Regions from separate parts of the Variovorax sp. GW822-FHT04A09 genome, predicted to be linked through region 2. Evidence: riboswitches for the same ligand, from Rfam matches in the RefSeq annotation. Region 2 holds a riboswitch; the other holds the start of a gene.
What was found. Region 2 has a riboswitch for S-adenosylhomocysteine ahead of ahcY (adenosylhomocysteinase). Riboswitches for the same ligand answer to the same signal wherever they lie in the genome.

Region 1 (15,098 bases), on a different contig from region 2:
CTGCCAGCCCACGGCGGCCGTCATCGCGAGCAGCGGGAACGAGGCCATGAGGTAGCGCGGGTAGCGCGAGGTCACGACCCACACGGCCACCGAGTACAGGCAGAACCAGCCCGCCGCGCGCACCGCGGCGGAGCGCTTCCACCACACGCTGAAGGGCGCGAGGAACACGGACCAGATCAGCGCGTTGGGCATCTCGGCGTGGTCGCGCACGTCGGCCACCTGCTGCACGTAGTCGGCCGGCACCCATTCGGTGAAGCCGAACACGCGCGCGCCGATCGGGTTGAAGGGGTCGCCCGTCATGATCGCGTTGCGCGCATACCAGTAGATGCACGGGATCAGGAAGCACAGCAGCGCCGGCGCCCAGGCTTGCAACAGGCGGCGCTCGTGGCGCACCACGAACAGCGCCACCAGCGGCAGGAAGATCAGCGCCTGGTACTTGGAGCCCGCCGCCACGCCGAGGCAGAACGCCGCCAGGCAGAGCCAGCGCGTGCCGTCGCGCAGCGGTTCGGACTCGCGCCACCACCACAGCGCCACGAAGGCCGACAGCACGAACAGCGCCACGCCCATGTCGATCAGCGCGTTGGCGTAGTCGCCCATGCCCAGCCAGATGGCCGCGCCGATGCAGGCGGTGAGCCGGTTGGCATGCAGGATGCCCAGGCGGAAGATCATCAGCACCGACAGCGCGCCCGCCAGGGCGTTGAGGAAGTGCGGCAGCACGTCGTCGCCCACCTGCAGCGCGGCGGCGTACAGCAGGTTGTAGTTGTAGGGGAACCAGGGGTAGCGCAGCCAGTCGTGGATGCCCAGCGTGCCCTGCTGCGCCACCAGGCGCGCATACGGCAGGTGGTACATCAGCTCGTCGAAGGCGGCCGGCGGCGCGAGCGGCGCCACCAGCGCGGGCAGCGCGACCAGCGCCAGCGCGATGGCGGCGATGCGTTCGAAGCGGGTCCACGGCGGGGTGGCGGGCGCGGCCGCGCGCAGCGCACGCACCTCGGCGCGCCAACCGCGCCACTGCCATGCGGCGGCCACGACGCCCGCGCCGACCAGCCCCAGCGTGGCCTCGCGGCGAAAGAGCCCGAAGATCGCCAGCGCCTGGAAGGCACAGATGTAAAGGCCGACACCGAGCGCGGCCGACATGGCCGCTTCGAGCCAGGCGTCGCGGCGCGAGGGCGGACGCAGGCGCGCGAGCACCGCGCGGCCGGCACCCCAGCAGGCAATCACGAAGATCGCGAACTGGGCGTAGTGCGCGGCGGCAAAGATCAGCTTCTGAATATCAACTCCCGTGGCCGGTCACTCCGGTCGCGCCGACCGGCCGGCAGGTTCAAAGGTTCGGCGCCAGCAGGCGCTCGAGCTCCGCTTCGCTCGTGCGGCGCCGCGCGGCCTGGTCCTGCAACTGGTCGTGCCCGATCTTGCCGACGTTGAAGTACGTCGCATCGGGGTGCCCGAGGTAGAAGCCGCTCACGCTGGCGGCGGGCATCATAGCGAGGCTCTCCGTCAGGGTCATGCCAATGTCCGCGCAGTTCAGAAGGTCGAACATCGGGCCCTTCACGCTGTGGTCGGGGCAGGCCGGGTAGCCGGGCGCGGGGCGGATGCCGCGGTACTTCTCGGCAATCATGTCGTCGTTGCTCAGGCCCTCGTGGGGCGCGTAGCCCCACAGGTCGGTGCGCACGCGGTGGTGCATGGCTTCGGCAAAGGCCTCGGCCAGCCGGTCGGCCAGGGCCTTGAGCATGATGGCCGAGTAGTCGTCGAGGTCGTCCATGAAGAACTTCTCTTTCTTCTCGACACCCAGGCCGGCCGTGACGGCGAACACGCCGACGTAGTCCTTCACGCCGCTGTCCTTGGGCGCGACGAAGTCGGCCAGGCAGCGGCTGGGGCGCATCACGCCGTCGATCATCTGCTTCTCGGTCTGCTGGCGCATGCCGTACCAGGTGAGCGCGACTTCGCTGCGCGTCTCGTCGGTGTACAGCTCAATGTCGTCGTCGTTCACGGTGTTGGCGGGCCAGAAGCCGACCACGCCGCTGGCGCTGAGCCAGCGCCCTTCGATGAGGCGCTTGAGCATGCGCTGGCCGTCGGCGTACACGCGCACGGCCTCGGTGCCGACGATCTCGTCCTTCAGGATGGCGGGGAACGGGCCGGCCAGGTCCCAGGTCTGGAAGAACGGGCCCCAGTCGATGTACTTGGCCAGCTCGGTGAGGTCGAAGTTCTTGAACACGCGCCGGCCGATGAACTTGGGCACGGTGGGCACGAAGTTGGCGAAATCGACGGGCGTCTTGTTGGCGCGCGCCTTGGCCAGCGGCCACATCGGCACCTGCTTCTTGTTGGCGTGCTGCGTGCGCACCTTCTCGTAGTCGGCGTTGATCTCGTCGATGTACGCGGTGGCCTGGTCCGAGAGCAGCGACTGCGCCACGCTCACGCTGCGCGAGGCATCGGGCACGTAGACCACGGGGCCTTCGTAGTGCGGCGCGATCTTCACGGCCGTGTGCACGCGGCTGGTGGTGGCGCCACCGATGAGCAGCGGGATCTTCTTGATGCGGAAGTGGTCGTCCTTCTGCATCTCGCCGGCCACGTACTGCATCTCTTCGAGGCTGGGCGTGATGAGGCCCGACAGGCCCACGATGTCCGCGCCCTCGACCTTGGCCTTCGCCAGAATTTCGTGGCACGGGACCATCACGCCCATGTTCACCACTTCGAAGTTGTTGCACTGGAGCACGACGGTGACGATGTTCTTGCCGATGTCGTGCACGTCGCCCTTCACGGTGGCGATGATGATCTTGCCCTTGGTGCGCACGTCGCGGCCCGCGGCCTCGTCCTGGCGCTTTTCTTCCTCGATGTACGGGATGAGGTGGGCCACGGCCGACTTCATCACGCGCGCCGATTTCACCACCTGCGGCAGGAACATCTTGCCCTGGCCGAACAGGTCGCCCACGATGTTCATGCCGTCCATGAGCGGGCCTTCGATCACGTGCAGCGGACGCCCGCCCTTGGCGAGGATCTGCTGGTAGGCCTCTTCGGTGTCTTCGACGATGAAGTCGGTGATGCCGTGCACCATCGCGTGCGACAGGCGCTGGTTGACGTGCACCGGGTGCTCGGGCGTGCCGCGCCATTCGAGCTTCTTGCTGTCGTCCTTGGCGCCGCTCTTGGCGGTCTCGGCCACTTCGACGAGGCGCTCGCCGGCATCGGGGCGGCGGTTGAGCACCACGTCTTCCACGCGCTCGCGCAGCGTGGGCTCGAGGTCGTCGTACACGCCGACCATGCCGGCGTTGACGATGCCCATGTCCATGCCCGCCTGGATCGCGTGGTACAGGAACACGGTGTGGATGGCCTCGCGCACCGGGTCGTTGCCGCGGAAGCTGAAGCTCACGTTGCTCACGCCGCCCGACACCTTGGCGCCGGGCAGGTTCTGCTTGATCCAGCGCACGGCGTTGATGAAGTCGACCGCGTAGTTGTCGTGCTCCTCGATGCCGGTGGCGATGGCGAAGATGTTCGGGTCGAAGATGATGTCTTCGGGCGGAAAGCCCACCTCGTCGACCAGCACGCGGTAGGCGCGCTCGCAGATCTCGATCTTGCGCGCGTAGGTGTCGGCCTGGCCCTTCTCGTCGAAAGCCATGACCACGGCGGCAGCGCCGTAGCGCTTGACCAGCTTGGCCTCGTGCTTGAACTTGTCCACGCCCTCCTTCATGGAGATGGAGTTGACGATGCCCTTGCCCTGGATGCAGCGCAGCCCGGCCTCGATGACGTCCCACTTGGAGCTGTCGACCATCACCGGCACGCGCGCGATATCGGGCTCGCTGGCAATGAGGTTCAGGAAACGCACCATGGCGGCCTTGCTGTCGAGCATGGCCTCGTCCATGTTGATGTCGATCACCTGCGCGCCGTTCTCCACCTGCTGGCGCGCGACGGCCAGGGCGTCCTCGAACTGGCCGTTGAGGATCATGCGCGCGAAGGCCTTGGAGCCGGTGACGTTGGTGCGCTCGCCGATGTTGACGAACAGCGTGCCCTCGCCGATGGCGACCGGCTCGAGGCCGGACAGCTTCATGGGAGGGGGAGCAACGGGAGCGGAAACGGATGCGGGAATCTGGGACATGGCCTCACCTGCGGAAGAGTCGGACAGGCGAGCGTCGTTGTCGCCCCAAGCCTGACGATTCGCCTCTGTGGCGAACCGCTGCAACGCTCCTTGGGAAGTCGCGCATTTTAGGTCGATTCGATTGCGCCCTGGGAAAACCCCAGTTTTCATTCCTGCACGTGTCAACAGAATGCGCCCACCGTTTCTGAACGAACGTTCGTGTTTTTAACCAAACGTAAGGGAGTTCGCCGATGGCCAGGAAGTGGAATGTCCGGTTGCAGCATGCAGCCACCCCAATGCGCGCCGTGGCCCTGAGCTGCGGCCTCCTGGCCGCCGCGGCCCTCGCGGTTCACGCGCCACCAGCGCGTGCCGCCGCCGGCGACAGCGCCACCCGCGTCGAGGCCCGCGTCACCTCCGACACGGCGAAGACCAAGTACCCGATCGTGCTGGTCCACGGCCTGCTGGGCTTCGACAACCTGCTGGGCGTCGACTACTTCTACGACATCCCCGGCAGGCTGGCCGCCGCGGGCGCCAAGGTGTACGTGGCGCAGGTGTCGGGCACCAACACCTCCGAGATCCGCGGCGAGCAGCTGCTGCAGGAGCTCAAGACCATCCGCGCGCTGGAGCAGAACCCCACGCTCAAGTTCAACCTCATCGGCCATTCGCAGGGCTCGCCCACGGTGCGCTACGTGGCGGCGGTGGCGCCGGACATGGTGGCCTCGGTCACGTCGGTGGGCGGCGCCAACGGCGGCTCGAAGGTGGCCGACCTGCTGGCCAAGCTGCCCGAAGGCGGCATCGGCCAGACCCTGGTGGTGAAGGCCGTCGGCCTGCTGACGGGGCTGATCGGCTTTCTCTCGGGCAAGGACCCGAGCCAGCTGCCCGAGGTGCCGTTGAACGCGCTGGCCTCGCTGACCACGGCGGGCGGTGCGGCCTTCGACGCCAAGTTCCCGCAAGGGCGCCCCGCGCCGGGCTCGTCGTGCGACGTGAAGAGCGGTGCGGCCGTGGCCAACGGCGTGCGCTACTACTCGTGGTCGGGCGTGTCGACCAGCTTCAACCTGTTCGACCCGAGTGACACGGCGCTGTCGACGCTGGGCAGCCTGTTCTTCTTCGGCGAGGCCAACGACGGCCTGCTCGCGGTCTGCACCACGCGCCTGGGCACCCACCTGGGCGACTACCGCCAGAACCACCTGGACGAGGTGAACCAGGCCTTCGGCAACACCTACGGCAGCCAGTTCCCGTACTACGAGAAGAAGCCGCCGGAGCTGTTCAGGGAACAGGCCGCGCGACTCAAGAGCGCGGGGCTCTGAGGACGCTGCGCATGCGCGGTGTGGCCTTGACCATCGGCGCCGTCGCGCTGGTGGCCGCGGGGACCGGCTGGCTGGCACTCGGCCCCGGGGCGGTCGATGCGCCGCAGGCCGCCGCGCCCCGCGCCACGGCGGCGGTCGCGGTGCCCACCGCGCCTCGTCCGGCGCAGTCCACCGCAGCGGCCCCCGACGCCCTGCTCACCAGCGACCTCATCACCCTCTTCGACCAGGTGCTCGCCGAAGCGCAGGCCGACAGCAAGGCCACGCTGATGGCCCGCGCACCCGCCCTGCTCGCCCAGCGCCTGCGCGAGGACTGGCGCGTGCGCGCGCTGGGCCTGCTGGAGCGCTACGTCGACATGCAGGAAGCCCTGCGCACCTTGCAGCCGCCCGCGCCCGGCGACCCGGCCTTTTTGCGGCGCAGCCTGGAGGCACGCGAGGCGGTGCGCCGTCAGTTCTTCGCGCCCGAGGAAATCGAAGGCCTGTTCGGCGACCAGATCCGGCAGGACCGGTTCATGGCCGAGAAGATGGAGCTGCTGTCCAACCCCGACCTCACGCCCGAGCAGCGCGCCGCGGCGCTGGCCCAAAGCGAGCAGGCCTGGCTGTCGCCCGCGCAGCGCGAGGTGCGCAAGGAGGCGGTGGCGCATCTGGACGTGATGCGCCAGACCGAGGCCCTGCAGGCGCGCGGCGCCAGCCCCCAGGAGCGCTTTGCCGCGCGCAGCGAGACCTACGGCTACGAGGTGGCACGCGGCTTGGCCACGCTCGACCAGGAAACCCAGGAATGGAACGCCCGGCTCGACCGCTACGCCAGCGCGCCCGAGGCCGAGCGGGCCCAGCTGCGCGAGACGCTCTTCAACGAGAACGAGCGCCTGCGCCTGAGCGGTGCCCTGGCGATGCGCTCGGCCGCCGCGCCCAAGCCGGCGCGACAAATCCGCTAAGTAAGCGCAGGCTTACGCAGGCTGCGCTTCGCCCATGGCCGAGGCCGGCAGGCCGAACACGCGGTCGAAGGCCCAGTTGAAGACGAAGGTGTAGACCAGGAAGAACACCACCAGGCCCAGGTCCATCACCAGCGCCTGCCAGAGCGACACGCCCAGGCCCCAGGCCAGCATCGGCACCAGGAAGGCGATCAGGCCGCCCTCGAAGCCGATGGCGTGGGCGATGCGGCGCTTCAGGCTGCGCCCGCGCACCGCCTGGCGCGACTCCCAGCGCTCGAACAGGGCGTTGAAGGTCAGGTTCCAGATCACCGCGATCACCGAGGCGCCCACGGCCAGCAGGCCCGAGTGGCCGAGCCCCGCGTCCGACATCAGGGCCAGGCCGGCGCTGGCCGCCACGATGGCGATGCCCTCGTAGAGGGAGATGTAAACGATCCGACGCTGAAGGCCCTGCATGACTGTTTCTCTGTGTGTTTGACTGCGATGGAGGGACTTTATTTGCTTTTAGTTGATATAAAAAGTTAACTTATTTCAGTTTTATTGATAGATCGGGGCGCCATGGCTTTCTCCAGCGACAACGTCGAGGTCTTCCTGGCCGTGATCGACCACGGCTCGTTCTCGGCCGCCGCGCGGGCGCTGCGCAAAGTGCCGTCGGCCGTGAGCATGGCCATCGCCAACCTCGAGGCCGAGCTGGCGCTGCCGTTGTTCGACCGCAGCGGCCGCGAGCCCCAGCCCACGTCGGCCGCGCGCTCGCTCGAACCGCAGGCGCGGCTGCTCGCGGCCCAGCTGCGGCAGTTGCAGGTGCAGGCGCTGGCGCTCACGCAGGGGTTGGAAGACCGGCTCACGCTGGCCATCGCGCCCGAGCTGCTGGCCGCGCCCTGGAGCGGGCCGCTGGCCGCGCTGGCCGACGACTACCCGCTGCTGCAGGTCGAGGTGCTGGCTGCGCCGCAGGCCGACGCGCTGGCGCTGCTGCACAGCGGCCGGGCGCAGCTGGCGCTGGTGTTCGAGCGCCCCAGCCTCGACGGCCGCGAGGGCTTCCAGGAGGTGGGCAGCGACACCATGGTGGCCGTGATGGCGCCCGAGCACCCCGTGCTGCGCGCGGCGGCCGGCGGGCGCCTGCGCGAGGAGCACCTGACGAACACGCGCCAGATCGTGGTCGCGGGGCGCGACCTGGCCACCAGCGACCCGCGCTTCGTGTTCGCGCGGCATGTCTGGCGCACCGACAACGCGCTGGCCGCGCTGAGCCTGATCACCGCCGGGCTGGGCTGGGGCTGGCTGCCGCGCAACTTCGCGCGGCCGCACGTGGCGGCGGGCGCGCTGGTCGAGATCCCGTTCGAGAACCTCAGCAACGGACTCGACCTGTGGGTGGACGTGGTGTGGTCGCGCGAACGGCCGCTGGGCCTGGGCGCGCAGCGCTTCGTGGCGCTGATCGCACGCGACCGTCAGGCGGCGGCCGGCATCGGGACGCCGGCCGTGTGAGCCGGGTCAATTCTTTCCGTGGCCGTGGCCGTGCCCGCCTCCACCGCCGTGCCCACCGCCCCCGCCGTGCGGACGCCCTCCTCCACCCCCGCCGCCCCCACCGGGCCGGCCGCCGCCCGGATGCGGATGCGACACGCCCGGCGGCGGCCCGGGCCGGAAGCCCGGCTGCGGGCGCGGCGGACGGAACCCGGGGTCGACGGGCGGCCGGATGCCCGGCCCGTGCGGGGGACGAACCCCAGGCCCATGAGGCGGACGGACCCCGGGTCCGTGGGGCGGACGCACGCCAGGCCCCGGCCAGGGCCGCGGCTGCCAGCCCGGGTGCACGGGCGGCGGCGGGCGCCAGCCCGCGATCGGCGGCGGCGGGGGCCGGTGGCCCCACCAGCGCCGGTCGCCGTACCAGGGGCGGTCGCGGTAGTAGTCGGCCCAGTAGCTGCCGATCACGAAGCTCACGATCGGCACGCCGATGACCGCGCCGTAGGTGGCCAGCGGCACGCGCTGCTGCTGGTAGGCGTAGTCGAGGTTCCTGGCCCAGACCCAGCCGCGCCCGCCGTCGGGCAGCACCACGTCGCACCAGCCGTAGCCGCTGGTGCAGCCGACCACGTCGACCGGCTGCCCCGGCCCGAGCCGTGCCACAAGCGGGTAGTCGCCCGAAGGCCCGGCGCGCAGGTTGACCGCGCCGCGCGTGAAGGCCTGCTGCGCCGCCGCGGCGAGCGGCAGCAGCAGGACGAGCGCGCCCAAGGCAGCGCGGCGCAAGAAGGATGTGGCGTTCATGGGAGGCTCCTGTGCGCCCCAGCGTAGGCGTGGGGCGGGGAGCCGTCAATCAGCCGAGGGCGCGCGCGGCGCCCGGCTTCAGGCGGCTTCTTTGTAGAAGCCGTTGCTGTTCAGGAGACGGCCCTTCGCAGGCGCCACCGCCGCACCGATCGCCGCGATGTGGTCCGGCGTGGTGCCGCAGCAGCCGCCCACGATGTTCACCAGCCCCTCGGCCGCGAACTCGTGCAGCAGGCGCGAGGTGACGTCGGGCGTCTCGTCGAAGCCGGTGTCGCTCATCGGGTTGGGCAGGCCGGCGTTCGGGTAGCAGCTGATGTAGGTGTCGCCCGCCACGCGCGCCAGCTCCTGGATGTAGGGGCGCATGAGCGTCGCGCCCAGCGCGCAGTTCAGGCCGATGGCCAGCGGCTGCGCATGGCGCACGCTGTGCCAGAAGGCGGTGACGGTCTGGCCGCTGAGGATGCGGCCCGAGGCATCGGTGACCGTGCCGCTGATGATCAGCGGCAGGCGCTGGCCGCTGTTGTCGAAATATTCGTCCACCGCGAACAGTGCGGCCTTGGCGTTGAGCGTGTCGAAGATGGTCTCGACCAGGATCACGTCGGCGCCGCCTTCGACCAGCGCCTCGGTCTGCTCGTAGTACGCCGCGCGCAGCGATTCGAAATCGACATTGCGCGCGCCCGGGTCGTTCACGTCGGGGCTGATGCTCGCCGTCTTGGGGGTCGGGCCGAGGGCGCCGGCCACGAAGCGCGGCTTGTCGGGCGTGCTGTACTTGTCGCAGGCCGCGCGCGCCAGCTTGGCCGATTCGAGGTTCATCTCGCGCGCCAGGTGGGCCATCTTGTAGTCCTCCTGCGCGATGGTGGTGGCGCCGAAGGTGTTGGTCTCGATGAGGTCGGCGCCGGCCGCGAGGTAGGCCTCGTGGATGTCGGTGATGACGTCGGGGCGCGTGAGCGACAGCAGCTCGTTGTTGCCCTTCACGTCGCGCTCGAAGTCCTTGAAGCGCTCGCCGCGGTACTGCGCTTCGGTGAGCTTGAAGCGCTGGATCATCGTGCCCATCGCGCCGTCGAGGATGGCAATGCGGTTGGCCAGGATGCCCGGCAGCGCCTGGCCGCGGGTATAGATGAGGGGCTTGGTCATGTCCGCGATTGTAAAAACCCCGGTCTGGCCCGGCGCGCAGGCGGGTCTTGGCGACCCGGCCCCAGTGTCAGCCTTGCCCGCCCGCGATCTCCGCCAGCGCCTGCACGAAGCGCGCGTTGTCCGCGTCGGTGCCCACCGACACGCGGATGAAGGTCTCGAAGCCCGGCTCCTTCCAGGGCTTGACGATGATCCCGCGCGCCAGCAGGGCCTCGTTGACCGGCGCGTTGGGCCGCCCGAGGTCGACGAACAGGAAGTTGGCCGCCGACGGCGCGATGCGCAGGCCCGGCCAGACCGATCCGGCCAGGGCGCGCAGCTGCGCCGCCAGCGCCTCGCGCTGTTGCACGGTGCGCGCCACCGCCTGCGCCATGAAGGCCTCGTCGCCCCAGGCCGCCAGCGCCGCGGCCTGCGCCGCCAGGTTCACGTTGAAGGGCGTGCGCACGCGGTCGAGCAACTGCACCAGCGCCGCGTCGGACGCAATGCCGTAGCCCACGCGCAGGCCGGCCAGGCCCCAGGCCTTGGAGAAGGTGCGCAGCACGATCCAGGGGGAGCGGCCTTCGCCGGCCGCCTGCCATGCGCGCAGCAGGGCGAGCACGTCGGGGTAGCCGGGCGCCAGCCGCGCATATTCGTAGTAGGCCTCGTCCACCACCAGCAGCGTGCCCGCGGGCACCGCCGCGAGCAGGCGCGCGAAGTCGGCTGCATCGAACATGCAGCCGACCGGGTTCGAGGGGTTGGCCAGCATCACCACCTTGGGTCCGCGCGCGAGCGCCGCGCACCAGGCATCGACGTCGAAGCCGAGTTCCGGCGTGAGCGTCAGCAGCTCGACCTGCGCGCCCATCATGCGCGGGTAGATCTCGTGCAGGCCGAAGGCCGGGCGCTGCGTGAGCACCCGGTCGCCCGGCGACAGCAGCGCCTGGCACAGCATCTGCAGGATGTCCTCGGAGCCGTTGCCGATCACCACCTCGCCGGGCAGCGCACCGGTGCGCTGTGCGATGGCGGCACGCAGCGCCGTGGAATTGGCGTCGGGGTAGGTGCCCGCGCGCGCCGCCAAGTCGACCAGCGCCCGCGCCACCGCGGGGCTGGGGCCGTACGGGTTCTCGTTGCTCGCCAGCCGCGCGATCTCGCTGACGCCGTAGCGCGCGCGCACCGCGTCCGAGGACAGCCCCGCGTTGTAGGGCGGCAGCGGTGGCACCTCGGGGCGCGCGAACGCGTGGATGGCGGCGCTCACCGGGCGCCGCCTTCGACGAAGGCCAGCACCGCTTCCAACATGCGGCGCACGTGCGGCTTCACGCCCGCGGCCACGTCGGGCAGGTAGTCGAAGGGCAGCGCTTCCTGCATGTAGCTCGACTGGGTCATCTCCAGCTGCACCGCGTGCACGCCGCCGGCCGGGTTGCCGTACTGGCGCGTGATGTGGCCGCCCTTGAAGCGGCCGTTGAGCACGCCGGTGTAGCCCGGCGCCGATTCGGCGATGCCGCGCAGCGTGGCGGCCAGCGCGGGGTCGCAGCTCTTGCCGTCGGCGGTGCCCAGGTTCAGGTCGGGCAGCTTGCCTTCGAAGAAGCGCGGCAGCACGGAGCGGATCGAGTGCGCGTCCCACAGCGCGACGGTGCCGTGCGCGGCCTGCAGGCGGTCGAGCTCGGCCTGCAGCTGCTGGTGATAGGGGCGCCACACGGCATCGCGGCGCGCGGCAATTTCTTCGTCGGACGGGTGGTCTTCGGGCTTCGCGTAGACCGGCGTGTCATCGAAGGTGTCGACCGGGCACAGGCCCGTCACGCTCTGGCCCGGGTACAGGCTGGCGCCGTCCGGCGGACGGTTCAGGTCGACCACGTAGCGCGAGTGCGTGGCCACGAGCACCGAGGCGCCGAGTGCGTCGGCGAAGTCGTAGAGCTGCTCGAGGTGCCAGTCGGTGTCGGGCACGTGGCGCGCCTCGTCGGTGAAACGCGCGGCCAGCGCGGGCGGCACGTGCGTGCCGACGTGCGGCATCGAGATCAGCAGCGGGCGCGTGCCCTGGCGGAAACGGAACGCCGGTTCGGTGGTGGTGAAGGCCATGGGAATTCAGTCCTTGAGGAGTTGGGTGCGCGCGGCAACGAAGGCGGCTGCGGCATCGCCATGCAGCGCGTGGCGCCCGGCCGTGACGCGTGGGCGGCCCGCCACCCAGACCGCGTCGACGGCCGAGGTGCGGTGGCTCGCGAACACATGGGCCGAGAGCATGTCAGGCGCCGACAGGCCCTGCAGCGCGAGGTGATGCGCGTCGAGCACGACGAAGTCGGCCTGCTGCCCCACGGCCAGCCCGCCGACCGCGCGGCCCGAAGCTTGCGCCCCGCCCTGCACGGCTTCGAGCGTGAGCGCGGTGGCCACGTGCGGCTGCGCCGCGCTGGCGCCGACGTTGCGCTGGCGCCGGCCCAGGCGCTGGCTGTACTCGAGCATCAGCAGCTCCTCGGCCGCGTTGACGCTGGCATGGCTGTCGGAGCCCACGCCCCAGGCGCCGCCGTGGCTGCGCCAGCGCGCGAAGTCGAAGATGCCGTCGCCCAGGTTCGCCTCGGTGGTCGGGCACAGGCCCGCGACCGCACCGCTCTGTGCCGCGTATTCGTACTCGGCGTCGTTCATGTGCGTGGCGTGCACGAGGCACCAGCGCGCATCGACGCTCGCGTGGTCGAGCAGCCATTCGACCGGGCGCAGGCCGCTCCACTCCACGCAGTCGTCCACTTCCTTCGTCTGCTCGGCGATGTGGATGTGGACCGGCGCGGTGCGGTCGATGGCGTCCAGGCCGGCGAGCGCCTCGCGCAGCGCCTCGGGCGGCACGGCGCGCAGCGAGTGCGGCGCCAGGCCCAGGCGCGCGCCCTGCGCGTCGCAGTCGGGCTTGAGCGTGTCGAGCAGGCGCAGCATCGATTCGGTCGAGCGGATGAAGCGGCGCTGCCCGTCGGTGGGCGGCTGGTCGCCGAAACCGCTGGTCTGGTAGAGCACGGGCAGCAGCGTGAAGCCGATGCCGGTGTTCTGCGCGGCGCGCAGCAGCGCACGGCTCAGCGCCGCGTCGTCGGCGTAGGGACGCCCGTCGGTGTCGTGGTGCACGTACTGGAACTCGCACACGCTGGTGTAGCCCGCCTCGAGCATCTCGGCGTAGAGCCAGGTCGCGATGGCCTCCATGTGCTGCGGACCGAGGCGCGCGGCAAAGCGGTACATCAGCGTGCGCCAGCTCCAGAAGCTGTCCTGCTGTTCGGCGCGGTGCTCGGTGAGCCCCGCGAAGGCGCGCTGGAAGGCGTGCGAATGCAGGTTGGGCATGCCGGGGATCACCGGGCCGGTCGCCACCTGCGCGCCCGCTGGCGGTTGCGCGCCGGCCTGCACCTGCGTGAGCCGGCCGGCGTCGTTCCACGACAGCAGGACGTTCTTCGTCCAGCCCGCGGGCAGCAGCGCATCGGCTGCGAAAAGCGTGTGTGTCATTCGGTGGCTCCGATGGCGATGCGTCCCTGGCGCACCACGGCGCGCACCGGCTGCTGGCCGAACCAGTAGGCCAGCTCGGCGGCGTCGTGCAGGTTCCAGAGCACGAAGTTGGCGGGCATGCCGGGCGCGATGGCGCCGTGCGTGTCCTGCAGGCCGAGCGCGCGCGCGGCGTGCACGGTGACGCCAGCCAGCGCCTCGGGCACGGTGAGGCGGAACAGCGTGCAGGCCATGTTGACCATAAGCAGCAGGCTCAGCGTCGGCGAGGTGCCGGGGTTGTGGTCGGTCGAGACGGCCATCGGCACGCCCGCGGCGCGCAGCGCATCGATGGGCGGCAGGTGCGTGTCGCGCAGCGTGTAGTAGGCGCCGGGCAGCAGCACGGCCACGGTGCCCGACTGGCGCATGGCCGCGATGCCGTCGGCCGACAGGTGCTCGATGTGGTCGCACGACAGCGCGCCGTAGCGCGCGGCCAGCGCCGCGCCGCCCATGTCCGAGAGCTGCTCGGCATGCAGCTTCACGGGCAGGCCCAGCGCCTTGGCGGCCTGGAAGACCTGCTCGGTCTCCGCGAGCGAGAAGGCGATGCGTTCGCAGAACACGTCGACCGCATCGACCAGCCCTTCGGCGGCGAGCGCGGGCAGCATCTCTTTGCAGACAAGGTCGATGTAGTCGCCGCTGCGGCCGGCGTACTCGGGCGGCAGCGCGTGCGCGCCGAGGAAGGTGGTGCGCACGGTGACGCCGTAAGCCTCGCCAAGTCGCCGCGCCACGCGCAGCTGCTTGCGCTCGTGTTCGAGCGCCAGGCCGTAGCCCGACTTGATCTCGATGGCGCAGACGCCGTCGGCCAGCAGCTGCTCGAGGCGCGCGGCGGCCTGGGCGAACAGCGTGTCCTCGTCGGCCTCGCGCGTGGCGCGCACCGACGAGACGATGCCGCCACCGGCCTTCGCCACTTCTTCGTACGTCGCGCCCGCGAGCCGCATCGCGAACTCGTTGGCGCGCTGGCCGCCGTAGACCAGGTGCGTGTGGCAATCGACGAGGCCGGGCGTGACGAGCGCACCGCCGCCGTCGTGCGGCGCGAGCCCCGCGAACTCGCCGGGCAGGTCGGCGCGCGCACCGACCCAGCGGACCGTGCCCTGCGCGACCACGAGGGCGGCTTCGGCGTCGGGCGCCAAGGTGACGCCGGGCGCCGCACCGGGCGCCAGGCGCAGGCCGGTCCACAGGCCGTCGGCCGAGGGGAATTCGCTGGGGGGTGTCATCGTCATCTCCTGTTCTTTGCTTGGGCCGCTCAGGCCGGCACGAAGCGCACGGCCACCAGCCGTGCGCCGTCGCTCGCCGGTGCGGCCTGCCATGCCTGCGCGGCGTCGGTCCAGCACAGGCCGTCGCCGTCACCCAGGGCTTCGCCGTCATTCAAGCGCCACTCGCCGCGCAACGCCAGCAGCACGCCGTGCGGCGCAGGGGCGACGTCGGCGGCGCGTTCCAGCACCTGCACCTCGGCGCGCCACTGGCCGCCGCGCGCCATCACGTTGAAGTCGTTCGAGGCGCCGCCGAGCAGCGTGCAATCGATCGGGTCGTCGCCCGAAAAAGCGAAGGGCTGGTGCGGCACGTCGAGCCGGTGCGACACGCGGCCGTCGTGCGTGAAGAGGCGCACGCCGTCGCCTTCGAGCAGCATGATCTGGCGCTCGATGCCCGGGAACACCGAGAACGGGCCGGGCGACGCGATGGTGGCGATGCTCACGCGCCAGCCAAAGCTGTCGAGCCCCGCGCCTGGCGGCCAGCTGGCGATTTCCTGCGTGGTGCCGCCGCCGTTCTTCCAGGGCGTGGCGCGCAGGGTCGCGCGCGAAAAACGCTGCACGCTCATCGCATCAACCCGCCCTGGCGCAGCTTCTGCTCGAAATGCCGCAGGATCAGGGTCATGGTGCCCGTGAGCATGAAGTACACGAGCGCGATGGCCAGGTACACCTCGAGCGAGCGGTACGACACGCTGATGATCTTCTGGCCTTCGTG
Region 2 (15,098 bases):
ATGCCCGCACCGACCGGCGCCACGAACACGCGCTGGTTTTTCGCAAGCAGCGCGAGCGCATCGACCTGTCGGCCACCGCTGCGCTGCTCGATGCGATGCGCGCCGCAGGACACGTCTTCACGCTGTTCGGCAGCTTCGCGCGCTGGCAGCAGGACCCGCAGGGCACGCCGCCCGCAGACGCCGACATCCGCGTCGACGCCGACCCGCAGCGCCTGGACACCCTGCTGCGATGGCTGCAAGGGCAGGGCTTCTCGGTGACGAGCTGGGGCGACCCGGTCACCGCGCCCCTTCGCCTCGACAGCTACCGCGACCGCTTCTACTTCCGAGCCGACCGCATCGATGCCCGCGGCGCATTGATCAGGCTCGACATCTGCTACGAGCAATGAGTGGCATGACGCAATTCGCACAGCGGTGGATCGACCGGCACAACGACCGCGCTCGGTGTGCGCAGGACACTGGGTGCTTCCCGCAGCGAAATCAAGGAGGAGGGCGAAGCCCGGGGGACATTCGCGGAGGGAAGTACCCGGTGGCCTGTGCACGCGCCCTGAACCACGGCGACACAGGCCGCGAGGGCCATTGAAGATGGGCGCCCTCCCTCTCTTCTTCCGCCTCATGGCCGCCTCCATCAGCGGCCAGGCCAGGTACCCCGCGTCCGCGTTGCTGCTGACCCTCGGCCAGTTCCTCGGCACAGGCATCGAGGTCGTCGCCGTCTGGGCGCTGTTCCATCGCTTCGGCGAGGTGCAGGGCTGGGGCATTGGCGAGGTCGCGCTGTTCTATGGCCTCGTGAACTGCATGTTCGCCCTCGCCGACGCACTGGGCCGCGGCTTCGACGTGCTGGGCACCGAGTTCCTGCGCACCGGCACCTTCGACCGCTTGCTGCTGCGCCCACGTCCGCTCGCGTTGCAGCTCATGGGCCACGATGTGCGCATCAGCCGCCTCGGCCGTCTGCTGCAGGGCCTGCTCGTGCTGGCTTTCGCGACCGTGCAGGCCGACATCGCATGGACCCCCAGCGCCGTGGCAATCGCAACGTTCGCCCTGGCCGGCGGCATCGCGCTGTTCCTCGGCATCCTGGTGCTACAGGGCACGCTGTCGTTCTGGACCGTCGAAAGCCTGGAGATCGCCAACGTGCTCACCTATGGCGGCGTGCAGGCGGCGCAGTACCCGCTGGCGCTCTATGCGCAGTGGTTCCGCCGCGTGCTGACCTTCATCGTGCCGCTGGCCTGCGTGGCGTACTACCCGGTGCTGGCGATCCTGGGCAAGCCCGACCCGCTGGGCGCGCCGGCCTGGGTGGGGTGGGTGTCGCCGCTCGCAGGCTTCGTGTTCCTCGCGGCGGCGTTCGGTGCGTGGCGCATGGGGCTGCGCCACTACACCTCGTCGGGCAGCTAGCCGATCAGCCGGCGCTCTGCAGCGCCAGGCCCGCGTGCTCGCGCAGCGGATGGAAGTGGATCTTCGGAAAACGCTCCTGCGCCAGCCGCACGTCGTAGGGCGAGGTGCACAAAAAGGCCAGCGTGTCGGCCGCATCCTTGGCCATGCGCACCGGGTACGCGTGGACGAACTCGCGCAGCTCGGCCGGGGTGTCGGCCGTGATCCAGCGCGCGCCCGTGTACTGGCAGCCTTCGAGCCGCACGTCGGCGTCGTACTCGGCCTTCAGGCGGTGCTGCACCACTTCGAACTGCAGCTGGCCGACCGCGCCCAGCAGCATCGGGCCGCCGACCTCGGGGCGGAAGACCTGGATCGCGCCTTCTTCGCCGAGCTGGGCCAGGCCCTGCTGCAGCTGCTTGGTGCGCAGCGGGTTCTTCAAAATCACGGTCATGAACAGCTCGGGCGCGAAGAAGGGCAGCCCGGTGAACTGCAGGTTCGCGCCGTCGGTGATGGTGTCGCCCAGCTGCACGCCGCCGTGGGTGGTGAAGCCCACGATGTCGCCGGCGTAGGCCTCTTCCACCGCCTCGCGGCGCTGGCTCATGAAGGTCACGACGCTGGTGGGGCGCAGTTCCTTCGCGGTGCGCTGCACCTTCAGCTTCATGCCCGGCGTGTACTTGCCCGAGGCCATGCGCACGAAGGCGATGCGGTCGCGATGGTTGGCGTCCATGTTGGCCTGCACCTTGAAGACCACGCCCGCGAAGTCCTTGTCCTCGGGCTGGATCTCTTTCACCACCGGCTGGCGGTTGACCAGCGTGGTGCTGGTGCGCGACTGCGGCGAGGGCGCCAGGTCGACCAGCGCGTCGAGCACTTCCATCACGCCGAAGTTGTTCACGCCGGAGCCGAAGAACACCGGCGTCTGCTTGCCGGCCAGGAAGGCCTCGCGGTCCCAGGTGGGCGAGGCGCCGGTGGCCAGTTCCATGCTTTCCATGGCGTGCTCGAAGTCGGCGCCGAAGCGCTTGACGAGCGTGTCACGCTCGCTCAGCGGGATGGTCTCGAAGTCGTGCGGCAGCCGCTCGCTGCCCGACTCGAACACCGTCATCGCCTGCGTGCGCAGGTTCATGATGCCGCGGAAGCTCTTGCCCTGGCCCACGGGCCAGGTCATGGGCACGCAGGGCATGCCGAGCTCGCGCTCCACCTCGTCCAGGATGTCCAGCGGCTCGCGCACTTCACGGTCCATCTTGTTGACGAAGGTGATGATGGGCGTGTCGCGCTGGCGGCAGACCTCGATCAGCCGGCGCGTCTGCGCTTCCACGCCGTTGGCCGCGTCGATCACCATCAGCGCCGAGTCGACGGCGGTGAGCACGCGGTAGGTGTCTTCCGAGAAGTCCTTGTGGCCGGGCGTGTCGAGCAGGTTGATCACGTGCTCGCGGTACACCATCTGCATCACCGACGAGGCCACCGAGATGCCGCGCTGCTTCTCGATTTCCATCCAGTCGGAGGTGGCGTGGCGCGAGGCCTTGCGCGCCTTCACCGAGCCGGCGATCTGGATCGCGCCCGAGAACAGCAGCAGTTTTTCGGTCAGCGTGGTCTTGCCGGCGTCAGGGTGGGAAATGATCGCGAAGGTGCGACGGCGGCGGGTTTCGGCGAGAAAAGACAAGGTGGGCAATCTGCAGGGGAATCCCCCGATTTTAGGAGGCCGCCCCGCCAACCCCGGGCTGTAGGCCTAAAACGCCTCCGTCACCCCGTACGCCCGCATCTGCGCCTCGACCTGCGCCGCGTCCTGGCTCAGCACCACGAGGTCGTGCGCCTTGCCCTCGCGGTCCTTCACGTGGCGCGTGAGCAGGGCCTCGGGCCGGAAGCCCAGGGCCTGGAAGACGGCGATGGCGCCGCGCTGGTCGACGGTCATCTGGGCGACGATCTTTTCCTGCCCGTGGGCGAAGGCCAGCGCGCAGCCCTCCTGCGCCAGCTGCTGGCCCAGGCCGCCGCCGCGCAGCGCGGGCGACACCAGCACGCGCAGCTCGGCCACGTGGCCCGACCACGAATGCGGGTCGCGGATGACGGCGGCGCAGCCCAGCACGGCGCCGTCGCGCACGGCGAGCACGCTGTCGATGTCGCCGCGCTCGATGGCGCGGACCCAGGCGGCCATCACCTTGGGCTCGGTGATGTCGCGCGGCAGAAAGAGCAGGTCGTGCGCCGGCAGCGCCTGCGCGAAGGCCAGCACGGCGGGGGCGTCGGCGCCGGTCATCAGGCGCAGGGCGATGTCGCCGTCCGCGTGGGAAACGGTGCGCGGGTAGGTGCGGGAAGAAGAGGCGGTCATGAGCGTAGGGGGATGGTTGTGTTCGTCAGGTGGAGCGCACGCCCAGCCACTCGTCGAGCTTGGGCCACAGCCGCCGCACGGCGTTGGTGCCGGCCGCCAGGCTCACGTGGCCGCCCTTGAGCACCACCTCTTCCTTGTCGGTGGAGCCGATGCCGGCGATCAGCGGCTGGCCCGCCTCGTAGGGCACGATGTGGTCGTGCTGCGCCAGCGCGTGCAGCACCGGCACGGTGATGTTCTTCAGCAGCACGGGGCGCCCGCCGAGCACCAGCTCGCCCTTGTGGAGCTTGTTGTCCCACATGAGCTCCTTCACGGTCTGGCGGAAGTACTCGCCGGCCAGCGGCAGCATCTCGGCGCCCCAGCGGTCGAACATGCGGTACGACTTGACGAACTCGTCGTTGGCCATGTTGTCCCACAGCTGCACCAGCCCGGCACCGCGCCCGGCGGGGCGCAGCATGTCGAAGGAGGCGAACAGCATCTCGGGCGGCACGTTGCCCACGGTGTCGATGAGGCGGTCGACGTCGAAATAACGCCGGTCGGACCACGCGTGGAACAGCTTCATGCGGCTGAAGTCGATCGGCGTGGTGAAGAGCGCGAGGTTCTTCATCGGCCCGCCGGGGTGCAGCGCCGCGTACAGCGTGGAGAGCACGCCGCCCATGCAGTAGCCGGCGATGGTCACGTCTTCCTCGCCCGAGTCTTCCTGCACGCGGCGGATCGAATCGGGAATGAAGTCGAGCACGTAGTCCTCGATGCGCAGGCGCTTCTCGTCGGGGCGCGGCGCGTTCCAGTCCATCACGTAGACGTCGTAGCCCTTGAGCAGCAAATACTCGACCATGCTCTGGCCTGGCGCGAGGTCGAAGATGTAGGCGCGGTTGGTGGTGGCCATCACCATCAGCACCGGCACGCGGTAGATCTCGTCGACCATCGGGCGGTAGTGGTACAGGCTCAGCGTGCCGCGCCGGTGGATCTCGTCCTTGGGCGTGAGGCCGACAGCGGGCGCGGTCGAGGTCAGGAAGTCCAGCCCCTTGATGTTGCGCTGGATCGTGCGCTCGATCTCGCCGCGGATGTCGGGCAGCTGGAAGGTGTCGGGCGGCGCGCTCATGGGCGGCGCTTTCCAGTGGGGCGTTTCTTGGGGGCGGCGGTCTTGGCGGCAGGTGCGGGCACTGCCGCCGCCGGCGGTTGCTTGGTGCGACGCGGCCGTGGCGGTGCAGTGGCCGTATCGGCGGTCCGCGCGGCCGGCCCGGCCCCGCCTTCCAGCGCGCGGCGGATGCCCGCCAGGTGGTCGTCGATGCGGTGCAGCTGCTCGCCCAGCGCCTGCAGGTCGGTGCGCGTGGGCAGGTTCAGCAGCGTGAGGTAGCGCGCCATCAGGTCGCCCACCGCCTTCTGCGCGGTGAGCGAGGCGTTCATGCCGCCGTGCATGCCCTGGCGGAACGGGTCCGAGGCCATGGCTTCGTTGGCGAATTCGTTGGTGCTTTTTTCCCACTGGGCCGTGAGCTCGCGCCACAGGGCCATGGGATCGAGGGACGGAAACTGGTTCATGAAAACACCTCCGTCTGGGTTCGTTGTCGTGTCTCTTTTTTCTTCAGTGATCGTCGCGCCGCGCCGCCCGTGCGGTGTGCGCGGCGATGGCCTCGATGATCTGCGGCCACATCGCGATCGGCAGCGCATGGCCCATGCGCGGAATGCGCAGCAGCGTCGCGCCGGGAATGGCCTCGGCCACGTCGACGCCGCAGGCCACGGGCACCAGCGGATCGACATCGCCGTGGATCACCAGCGTGGGCACCTGCACCGCGCGCAGCGCCGGCTTGCGGTTGCCCGACGCGAACACGGCCGCCAACTGCCGCGCCACGCCGCCCGGGTTGAGGCCGCGCAGGAAGGCGAGCTGCGCGCGTTCGGCGTCGCGCGCCTCGTCGAGCGGAAAGGCGTCGGGGCCGCGCAGCACGCGCCACAGCTTGGCGTGGTGCGGCAGGTAGGCCTCGAAGCTCGTCGGCGCGGGCGCGAACAGCACCGCCAGCGCCTCGGCCGTGGGCGGCGGCAGGGCCGGGTCGCCGGTGCTCGACATGATGCTGGTGAGCGAGCGCATCCGCCCCGGGTGATGGATGGCCATCTCCTGCCCGATGGCGCCGCCCATCGACGCCCCCACGACGTGGGCGCGCGCGATGCCCAGCGCGTCGAGCAGGCCGGCGCAGTCGTCGGCCATGTCGCGCAGCGTGTAGGGCACCTGCAGCGGGCGCCCGGCCATGGCCTGCAGCATCAGCGCCTGGATGTCGGGCACGCCGGCGTGCGGCAGGTGGGTGGAGTGGCCGATGTCGCGGTTGTCGAAGCGGATCACGTGGTGGCCGCCGGCCTGCGCCAGGGCGGCGCAGAACGCGTCGTCCCAGGCGACCATCTGGGCGCCGAGGCCCATGACCAGCAACAGCGGCGGCGCCTCGGGGTCGCCGAAGCTGTCCCAGGCCAGTTCGATGCCGTTGGCGCGGGTGCGCCGTTCGGTGCGGGGCGCGACGGCGGTCATGCGGGCCTTTCTTTTCTTCTTGTTACTTGCGCTGCAGCAGCTTCGTGACCTCGTCCACGTTGGCCTGGATGCGCTGGCGCACCACGTCGAAGGCGTCGGCCTGCGACTTGGCGGCCAGGGTGGCCAGTTCCTTGATGTCGTCGACGGCGCGCTGGAACGACTGGCGGCCCAGCTCGTCGAGCTTGGCGAGGTTTTCCTTCGGGTCCTTGCCCGGCATCGCCTTGGCGGCGGTCTGCCATTCGGCGATGGCGGTCTTGATCATTTCGGTCTGTCGCTGCACCACGGTCTGCAGGCCCTGGTAGGACTTTTCATTGGCCTGCATCAGCGCCTGCAGGTCCTTGCGGCCGCTGTCGAGCAGCTTGCCGGCGCCGCCGGTCAGGTTCAGGTTCTGCAGGCGCTCGGCCATGCCCTTGAGGTTCTTCATCGGATCGAGCATGTCCGCGGCGGACGGCGCCGCCTGCTTCGCGCCGGCGCTGCTGGCGGTGGTTTTTTTCGCGGCGGCTTTCTTGGCAGTGGCCATGGTGCGGAATCTCCTGTGTCGGGTGATGAAAACAATCGAACGGGTGGATGCAGGCAGCGGCCGGGCGGCCGGGGCCCGCCGCCACGATACGCCGGGCCGGCGCGGCTCAGGGCGCTCCAAGCGCGGATTTGCCTGCGGAGTTTCCCGGGGTGCCCCGCGCCGCCCGGCCCGGCCTGGCGGGCGCTCGCGCTTTCCGTGATGTGGGATGCCCCGGTCGATTGGCGGGCCGGGCGGCCGCGACTACAATCCGGCGCTCCGAGGAGCGTTGCAGCGCCGTCAGGCGTGAGGCTCGGACCACATCGCAACCACGCTCACCCGCTGTTCTCGCGGTGAGTCTTTCTTCCCCGTACGCAGTGGCATCTTTCAAACCAGTTTTGGAGTTCACATGAGCGCTGTACTCAAGCCCACCCCCGTCTCGACCGCCGACCAGGCGATTGCCGACCTGTCCCTTGCCGCCTGGGGCCGCAAGGAAATCAAGATCGCCGAAACCGAGATGCCCGGCCTGATGGCCATCCGTGAAGAGTTCTCGAAGGGCCAGGCCCTGAAGGGCGCGCGCATCACGGGCTCGCTGCACATGACCATCCAGACGGCCGTGCTCATCGAGACGCTGCAAGCCCTGGGCGCCGAAGTGCGCTGGGCCTCGTGCAACATCTTCTCGACGCAGGACCACGCCGCCGCCGCCATCGCCGCCGCCGGCACGCCGGTGTTCGCCATCAAGGGCGAGTCGCTGAAGGACTACTGGGACTACACCCACGCCATCTTCGACTTCGGTCCCAAGGGCTCGAAGGGCGAAGGCCCGAACATGATCCTGGACGACGGCGGCGACGCCACGCTGCTCATGCACCTGGGCCAGCGCGCTGAAAAGGACCTGGGCGTGCTCGCCAACCCGACCAGCGAAGAAGAACGCATTCTGTACGCCGCCATCAAGGCCAAGCTGGCCGTGGACGACACCTGGTACACCCGCAAGTCGGCCGAGATCATCGGCGTGACCGAAGAGACCACCACCGGCGTGCACCGCCTGAACGAGATGAGCGCCAAGGGCACGCTGCTGTTCCGCGCCATCAACGTGAACGACTCGGTCACCAAGAGCAAGTTCGACAACCTGTACGGCTGCCGCGAATCGCTGGTGGACGGCATCAAGCGCGCCACCGACGTGATGATCGCCGGCAAGGTGGCCTGCGTGGCCGGCTACGGCGACGTGGGCAAGGGCTCGGCCCAGGCCCTGCGCGCCCTGAGCGCCCAGGTGTGGGTCACCGAAATCGACCCCATCAACGCCCTGCAGGCCGCCATGGAAGGCTACAAGGTCGTGACCATGGAGTACGCCGCCGACAAGGCCGACATCTTCGTGACCACCACCGGCAACAAGGACGTCATCACGCACGACACCATGGTCAAGATGAAGGACCAGGCCATCGTCTGCAACATCGGCCACTTCGACAACGAGATCGACGTCGCGTCGATCGAGAAGTACGAGTGGGAAGAGATCAAGCCGCAGGTGGACCACATCACCTTCCCCGACGGCAAGAAGATCATCCTGCTGGCCAAGGGCCGCCTCGTGAACCTGGGCTGCGGCACGGGCCACCCGAGCTTCGTGATGTCGTCGTCGTTCGCCAACCAGACCATCGCCCAGATCGAGCTGTTCACCAAGCCCGATGCGTATCAAGCCGGCAAGGTCTACGTGCTGCCCAAGCACCTGGACGAGAAGGTCGCGCGCCTGCACCTGAAGAAGGTCGGCGCCATGCTCACCGAGCTGACCGACGCCCAGGCCGCCTACATCGGCGTGAGCAAGAACGGCCCTTACAAGCCGGACACCTACCGCTATTGATCCGCGTGCGCGCCGATCAACTGTTGGTGGAGCGCGGCATGGCCGCCTCGCGTTCGCAAGCTGTCCGGCTCATCGCCGGCGGCATGCGTTGGCGTGACGCGGGCACGAGCGACGCGTGGCGCAATGTCGTCAAGAACAAGGACGAAGTGCCCGAGTCGGCCGAGCTCGAGCTCGCCGACGCCGCCGAGGCACGCTACGTGTCGCGCGGCGGCCTCAAGCTCGAAGGTGCGCTGAAAGCCAGCGGCGTGGACCCGACGGGCAGGCTGTGCCTGGACATCGGCCAGTCGACCGGCGGTTTCACCGACTGCCTGTTGCAGCACGGTGCTGCCAAGGTGGTGGGCATCGATGTGGGCCACGGGCAGCTGCATCCGCGCATGCGCGAGGACGAACGCGTGGTCGCCATCGAAGGCGTCAATGCGCGGGCGTTGTCGCCGGCCGATCTGCAGGTGGACGACGGCGAGGACGACGAGGTGGGTGAGGCGCTCGAAGTTGTCGAAGCCCCGGCCGAGCCGCGCTTCGACCTCATCGTCGGCGACCTGTCCTTCATCTCGCTCACGCTGGTGCTGCCGGCCGTGGTGCAGTTCCTGGCCGACGACGGCCAGTTGCTGATGCTGGTCAAGCCGCAGTTCGAGCTGCAGCCCGGCCAGGTCGGCAAGGGCGGCATCGTGCGCGACGAGGCGATGTACGCTGTGGTCGAGAAGCGCCTGCACGACGCCTGCGCGGCGCTCGAGCTGAAGGTGCTGCGCTGGTTCGACAGCCCGATCGCCGGGGGCGACGGCAACCGCGAGTTTTTCATTCACGCCGTTCGTGCTGCTGCCAAGGCGGGCGACGGTTCCTAAGGAGACGCAGGTGCGCCTTCCGCTGAGTTTCGAATTCTTCCCGACCAAGACGCCCGAAGGCGCGGTCAAGCTGCGCGCCGTGCGCCAGCAGCTGTATGCGCGCAAGCCGCAGTTCTGCTCCGTCACCTACGGCGCGGGCGGCTCCACGCACCAGGGCACCTTCGGTGCGGTGCAGGAGATCCTGGCCGAGGGCGTGGACGCCGCCAGCCACTTCTCGTGCATCGGCGCCACGCGCGCCACCGTGCGCGAGCAACTGGCCGAGCTGAAGGCCATGGGCGTCAAGCGCCTGGTGGCGCTGCGCGGCGACCTGCCCAGCGGCTACGGCATCGGCGGCGAGTTCCAGTACGCGAGCGACCTCGTCGCCTTCATCCGCGAGGAGACCGGCCGCGACTTCCACATCGAGGTGGCCTGCTACCCCGAAGTGCATCCGCAGGCGCGCTCGCCCGAAGCCGACCTGCAGGCCTTCGCGACCAAGATGAAGGCCGGCGCCGACTCGGCCATCACGCAGTATTTCTTCAGCCCCGAGGCCTACTTCCGCTTCGTCGACGACGCGCGCAAGCTGGGGCTCGACACGCCGATCGTGCCGGGGATCATGCCCATCACGAGCTCGACGCAGCTCATGCGCTTCTCGGACGCCTGCGGCGCCGAGATCCCGCGCTGGATCCGCCTGCGGCTGCAGGGCTTCGGCGACGACACGGCTTCCATCAAGGCCTTCGGCCTGGACGTGGTGACCGACCTGTGCGCGCGCCTGCAAGCGGGCGGCGCACCCGCGATCCACTTCTACACGATGAACCAGTCGGCGGCCACGCTGGCGATCCTGGAGCGCCTGGATTGAGAGGGCTGCGCGCGGTCGCCGTCGCGGTCTCCTGCGTGCTCGCAGGGTGCACCATGCCGCCTGCCACGCAGGAGAAAGACGCGGACACCGCCGCTGCGCCGGCGGCGTCCGGCAAGCGGCTGCAGCCGCTGGGACGCGGCCTGGCCGTGCCGCCCGGCGCCGCGCCGCGCTCGGCCGTGCCGTCGGTGCGCTACGACCTCGCGGTGTCGGGCACCGGCGAATCGCTGGACGATGGCGTGCCCGGCGATGAACCGCGCGAGATCTTCGAGCGCGGCGGCGCCTCGTGGTACGGCATCCAGTTCCACCAGCGCAAGACCGCCAACGGCGAGCGCTTCGACATGGGCGCCATGACGGCGGCCCACAAGACGCTGCCCTTCAACACGCGCGTGTGCGTGCGCAGCCTGGTCAACGGCAGCGAGGTGCTGGTGCGCGTCAACGACCGCGGGCCCTTCACGCCGGGCCGCATCATCGATCTGAGCCGCGCCGCGGCCGACCGCATCGGTCTCACGAGCATGGGCATCAAGCAGGTGGCGCTGTCGGTCATCGACCGCGAGGGCATGCGCTGCGGCGGCCAGGCCGTGGCGGCGGAAGATCTGCAGCCCGCGCTGTTGCCCGAGGCGCCGACCTCGCGCGTGCGTGCGCCGGCCCCTGCGCGCAAGCGGGTGATCGTGCCGCCGCGCAAGCGCCGCTGAGCGGCCGGCCTCAGCCGCCGCTCTCGAGCGAGTAGGCGGCGTTGCGGTCCTGGGCCAGGCGCTCGGCCAGCTGCGGCAGCGCCTCGGCCAGTTGCGCCTTCAGCGTGTAGGGCGGGTTGATCAGGAACATCCCGCTGGCCGGCAGGCCCGGGCGCTGCGTTTCGCCCGAGGCGGCGTCCTTCGTGATCTTGCTCGACTTGACCGTCAGCGTGGCGTGCAGCCACGGCTTGCCGGCCTTGGTCGCCATCGTCTTCAGGCGGCGTGGCAGGTCGTGCGCCTCGGGGCGCGGAATGATCGGGTACCAGACGGCATACGTGCCCGTGGCGAAGCGCTTGAGCGCCTCGGCTGCGAAGTCGAGCACGCGGCCGTAGTCGGTCTTCATTTCGTAGCTCGGGTCCATCAGCACCAGCGCGCGGCGCGAGGGCGGCGGCAGGAACTTGGTGGCGCTGCCGAAGCCGTCGTCGCGCAGCACGGCGATGCGGCGGCCGGCCTCGAGCTGGGCGATGTTGGCGTCCAGCGTACGGGCGTCGGTCGGGTGCAGCTCGAACAGCTTGAGCTTGTCGTGGTCGCGCAGCAGGTGCTGCACGATGAACGGCGAGCCGGGGTAGACGCGGGCGCCGCCCTTGGGGTTGAAGTCGTGGATCACGCTCAGGTAGCGGGCGATGGCTTCGGCGACCGGCTTGTCTTCGGCGGGGGCTGCGGGCTTCTTGCCCGTCGACTTGGCGGCGGGGGCGGGCGTGTCGGGGGCTTTGTCCGGCGCGGCGAAGAAGCGCAGCACGCCGTCGGCCGCTTCGCCGCTGGTGCCGGCGTAGTCGCCGTCGAGCCGGTACAGGCCGGCGCCGGCGTGGGTGTCGACGACGGTCAGCGCGGCGTCTTTTTCAAGCAGGTGGTCGAGGGTGGCAATCAGGACCGTGTGCTTGAGCACGTCGGCGTGGTTGCCGGCATGGAACGCGTGGCGGTAACTGAACATGGAATGAGGCCTGAAAAAGTGGAAAGGGGAGCGCTAGACTCGCGCGGCGCTACATTGATTTACAAAACACAACGAGGGGCAGCAATGCTAGGAGCCGGATGGCGATTTTGGGGCCTGTGCGTCGGCGCGGGTGTTTTGTCTATTTTGACGGGCTGCGCCTCCGTGACCCACGGCACCACGCAGAACGTGAAGGTCGAGACCCTGTCGCCCGAGGGCAAGGTGGTCGACGGCGCCCGCTGCCGGGTCTCCAACGACCGCAATGATGCGGTGGTGCGCTCGGGCCTGACCCTGCCGGTGCGGCGCTCGGGCGAGAACCTGAACATCGAATGCACCCAGTCCGGCCTGCCGCCGGCCCGCGGCCAGGCGATTTCGCGCGTCAACGTGGGCCTGGTCGGCAACGTGATGATCGGCGGCCTGGTCGGCGTGGCGATCGACACCGGCACCGGGGCGGGCTTCAACTACCCGAGCTGGATCCAGCTGATCTTCGGCGAGGTGCGCAGCTTCGACCGCAGCGCGCAGACCGGCGACGAGGCGACGGTCGGCATGAAGATCGGCACGACCGAGATGGCGGCCGCGCCGGCGCCGAAGACGGCCGTGGCAGCGCCTGTGCCTGTGCCCGCGCCCGCGCCCGCTGTGGTGGCGCCACCGCCACCTCCCGTGGCGGTCGCACCGCCCGCTCCGGCGCGCCCCGCGCCCGCAGCGCCGCCCGCCGCGCCCGACGCCCGCGTCTCGATGGACGACCTGCGCGGCCTGCTGCCCGCCAAGCCGTGAAGCCGATCTGGAAGAACGCCGCGCCGTGGCTGTGCGCCGCGGGCGCCCTGCTGGCCGCTGGCCCGGCCGCCGCGCTGGAGCCCGACGCCCTGTTCGCCAAGCTGACCGGCAGCGTCTGGGCCGTGCGCACCTTCGACGCGCAGGAGCGCCCGCTGCGCGCCGGCAGCGCCGTGGTGATCGCGCCCGGCCGGCTCGTCACCAACTGCCACGTGCTCGCCAAGGCCAGCAATTTCGTGGTCAAGCGCGACAACGTCACCTACGGCGCCACGCTCGAATACCCGGACCCGGGGCGTGACCTGTGCCAGATCAAGGTCGCCAACTTCACGGCAACCCCGGTGACCCTGGCGCCCGCCGGCGGTGCGCGGGTGGGGCAGCGCGTGTACGCCATCGGCAACCCGCGCGGGTTGGAAAACACGCTCAGCGAAGGCCTGCTGTCGGGCCTGCGCGGCGGCGACGGCGAGGCGCGGCTGCTGCAGACCACGGCGGCGATTGCGCCCGGATCGAGCGGCGGCGGGCTGTTCGACAGCGACGGCCGCCTGCTGGGCATCACCACCTTCGCCGCCCGCGACGGCGGCAACCTGAATTTCGCGATGCCGGCCGAGTTCCTGGCGGAACTGCCGGCCCGCGCCCAGGCGCAGCTGGCGGCTCGGGCGCGTGAGCCCGAAGGCGGCGCCCGGCGCAGCACCGGCGTGGCGCTGGCGGAGCCGCTGCGCGCCGGCGACGCGCTCGAGTACGTGCGGACCGACCGGCTGACGGGCAACCGGGCGCCGGTGATCTACCGGGTGGACCGGGTCAGCGGCGACGAGGTGTCGTTCAACGCCGGCAGCCGGATCGAGAAGACCAACGGGCAGGTGGTGTCGATCACGTCGCCAGCCGGCGGCCTGTTCGACACTGCGTCGCCGCCGGGCGGCTGGGCATTGCGCAAGGACGACATCCAGCCCGGCATGCGCTGGCAGCTCGACTACGTGACGACCACCGGCGACCGGCTGCGGCATGAACTCACCGCCTCGGTGGGCGGCGAGCACGCGATGCGCGTGGACGGGGTGGAGCTGAACGTGATGCGCATCGGCTATGAGGGCTGGATCTTCGCCTCCAGCACCACCAGCCTGCCGCTGAGCGGCGCCAGCACGCGGTTTCGGGGCGCTGCCTGGTACAGCCCCGAGCTGGGCCGCGTCGTCCGTTTCGAGGGCGAATACCAGCGCGGGGTCTCCTCGGGGGCGAACGAGAGCCTCGAGCTGGTCCGCATCCAGCGCTGAGGCCCCCGGAAGCCCGGAAATTGGCCGTTTGGCCATTTCTTCATATAATCGCGGGCTTCGCAGCGTTTTTGTAGCCCCGCGGCGAAGGCATGCCAGCCACCCTTTCATTGGGCGGAAGGCGTGAAAACCCACCTAAGAGATTCCCATCAGAGGAACGCCGACCGTGGAAAAGGGCTCGCCAAACCCTCTTTCAAGAGAAAAACTCATGACCAAAACGTTCAGCGCCAAGCCCGCTGACGTGACGCACGAGTGGTTTGTGATTGACGCGACCGACAAGGTCCTCGGACGAGTAGCCAGCGAAGTTGCTCTCCGTTTGCGCGGCAAACACAAGGCCATTTACACGCCTCACGTCGATACCGGTGACTACATCGTCATCATCAACGCCGCGCAACTGCGCGTCACCGGCGCCAAGTCGATCGACAAGGTGTACTACCGTCACTCGGGCTACCCGGGCGGTATCACGGCGACGAACTTCCGCGACATGCAGAACAAGCACCCGGGCCGCGCCCTGGAAAAGGCTGTCAAGGGCATGCTGCCCAAGGGCCCGCTTGGTTACGCGATGATCAAGAAACTCAAGGTGTACGGTGGTGCAGAGCACCCGCATACCGCCCAACAGCCCAAAGTGCTGGAACTGTAAGGAGCCTTGAGAATGATTGGTGAATGGAACAATGGCACCGGCCGTCGCAAATCCAGCGTCGCCCGCGTGTTTCTGAAAAAAGGCACCGGCAAGATCACGGTCAACGGCAAGGACATCCAAGCGTTCTTCGGCCGTGAAACCTCGATCATGATCGCCAAGCAGCCCCTGGCGCTGACCAACAACCTCGAAGCTTTCGACGTGATGGTCAACGTGAACGGCGGCGGCGAATCGGGTCAAGCCGGCGCCACGCGCCACGGCATCACCCGTGCCCTGATCGACTACGACGCTTCGCTGAAGCCCGTCCTGAGCCAAGCCGGCTTCGTGACGCGCGACGCACGTGAAGTCGAGCGTAAGAAGGTCGGTCTGCACTCCGCCCGTCGCCGCAAGCAGTTCAGCAAGCGCTGATCCCCTGCTCGTTGCGAGACAAGAAGCCGCCCTCGGGCGGCTTTTTCGTGGCCGCGTCCCCCAGGTGCCCCTGGTGGATGCGGCGCCCGACCCCACTTGCGATGGGTGCTCGCCACAGTCGGCCTGCCGAAAATGCGGCATTGCAGTAGCATCCGTCCCA

Region 1: it holds a riboswitch for S-adenosylhomocysteine, as region 2 does, so the genes downstream of both, metH (methionine synthase) here and ahcY (adenosylhomocysteinase) in region 2, are expected to answer to the same signal.

The regions. Positions count from the first base shown of each region.
Region 1 covers NZ_JBXAMV010000005.1:465,212-480,309, forward strand. Annotated here, with positions in the region: gene AC1RLW_RS25495 (ArnT family glycosyltransferase) at 1-1,218, opposite strand, end outside; gene metH (methionine synthase) at 1,319-4,081, opposite strand; S-adenosyl-L-homocysteine riboswitch at 4,104-4,179, opposite strand; gene AC1RLW_RS25505 (esterase/lipase family protein) at 4,357-5,367, shown strand; gene AC1RLW_RS25510 (lipase secretion chaperone) at 5,379-6,299, shown strand; gene AC1RLW_RS25515 (PACE efflux transporter) at 6,312-6,749, opposite strand; gene AC1RLW_RS25520 (LysR family transcriptional regulator) at 6,852-7,772, shown strand; gene AC1RLW_RS25525 (SH3 domain-containing protein) at 7,779-8,543, opposite strand; gene AC1RLW_RS25530 (homocysteine S-methyltransferase family protein) at 8,622-9,671, opposite strand; gene AC1RLW_RS25535 (histidinol-phosphate transaminase) at 9,739-10,896, opposite strand; gene hutG (N-formylglutamate deformylase) at 10,893-11,714, opposite strand; gene AC1RLW_RS25545 (formimidoylglutamate deiminase) at 11,721-13,103, opposite strand; gene hutI (imidazolonepropionase) at 13,100-14,350, opposite strand; gene AC1RLW_RS25555 (HutD/Ves family protein) at 14,380-14,952, opposite strand; gene AC1RLW_RS25560 (amino acid ABC transporter permease) at 14,949-15,098, opposite strand, start outside.
Region 2 covers NZ_JBXAMV010000006.1:86,306-101,403, forward strand. Annotated here, with positions in the region: gene AC1RLW_RS26040 (DNA methyltransferase) at 1-386, shown strand, start outside; gene AC1RLW_RS26045 (ABC transporter permease) at 583-1,386, shown strand; gene AC1RLW_RS26050 (peptide chain release factor 3) at 1,391-3,019, opposite strand; gene AC1RLW_RS26055 (GNAT family N-acetyltransferase) at 3,086-3,679, opposite strand; gene AC1RLW_RS26060 (alpha/beta fold hydrolase) at 3,705-4,778, opposite strand; gene AC1RLW_RS26065 (hypothetical protein) at 4,775-5,215, opposite strand; gene AC1RLW_RS26070 (alpha/beta fold hydrolase) at 5,259-6,188, opposite strand; gene phaP (TIGR01841 family phasin) at 6,211-6,708, opposite strand; S-adenosyl-L-homocysteine riboswitch at 6,960-7,028, shown strand; gene ahcY (adenosylhomocysteinase) at 7,094-8,533, shown strand; gene AC1RLW_RS26085 (TlyA family RNA methyltransferase) at 8,539-9,372, shown strand; gene metF (methylenetetrahydrofolate reductase [NAD(P)H]) at 9,383-10,207, shown strand; gene AC1RLW_RS26095 (septal ring lytic transglycosylase RlpA family protein) at 10,261-10,899, shown strand; gene AC1RLW_RS26100 (23S rRNA (adenine(2030)-N(6))-methyltransferase RlmJ) at 10,910-11,869, opposite strand; gene AC1RLW_RS26105 (hypothetical protein) at 12,032-12,640, shown strand; gene AC1RLW_RS26110 (S1C family serine protease) at 12,637-13,896, shown strand; gene rplM (50S ribosomal protein L13) at 14,102-14,533, shown strand; gene rpsI (30S ribosomal protein S9) at 14,546-14,938, shown strand.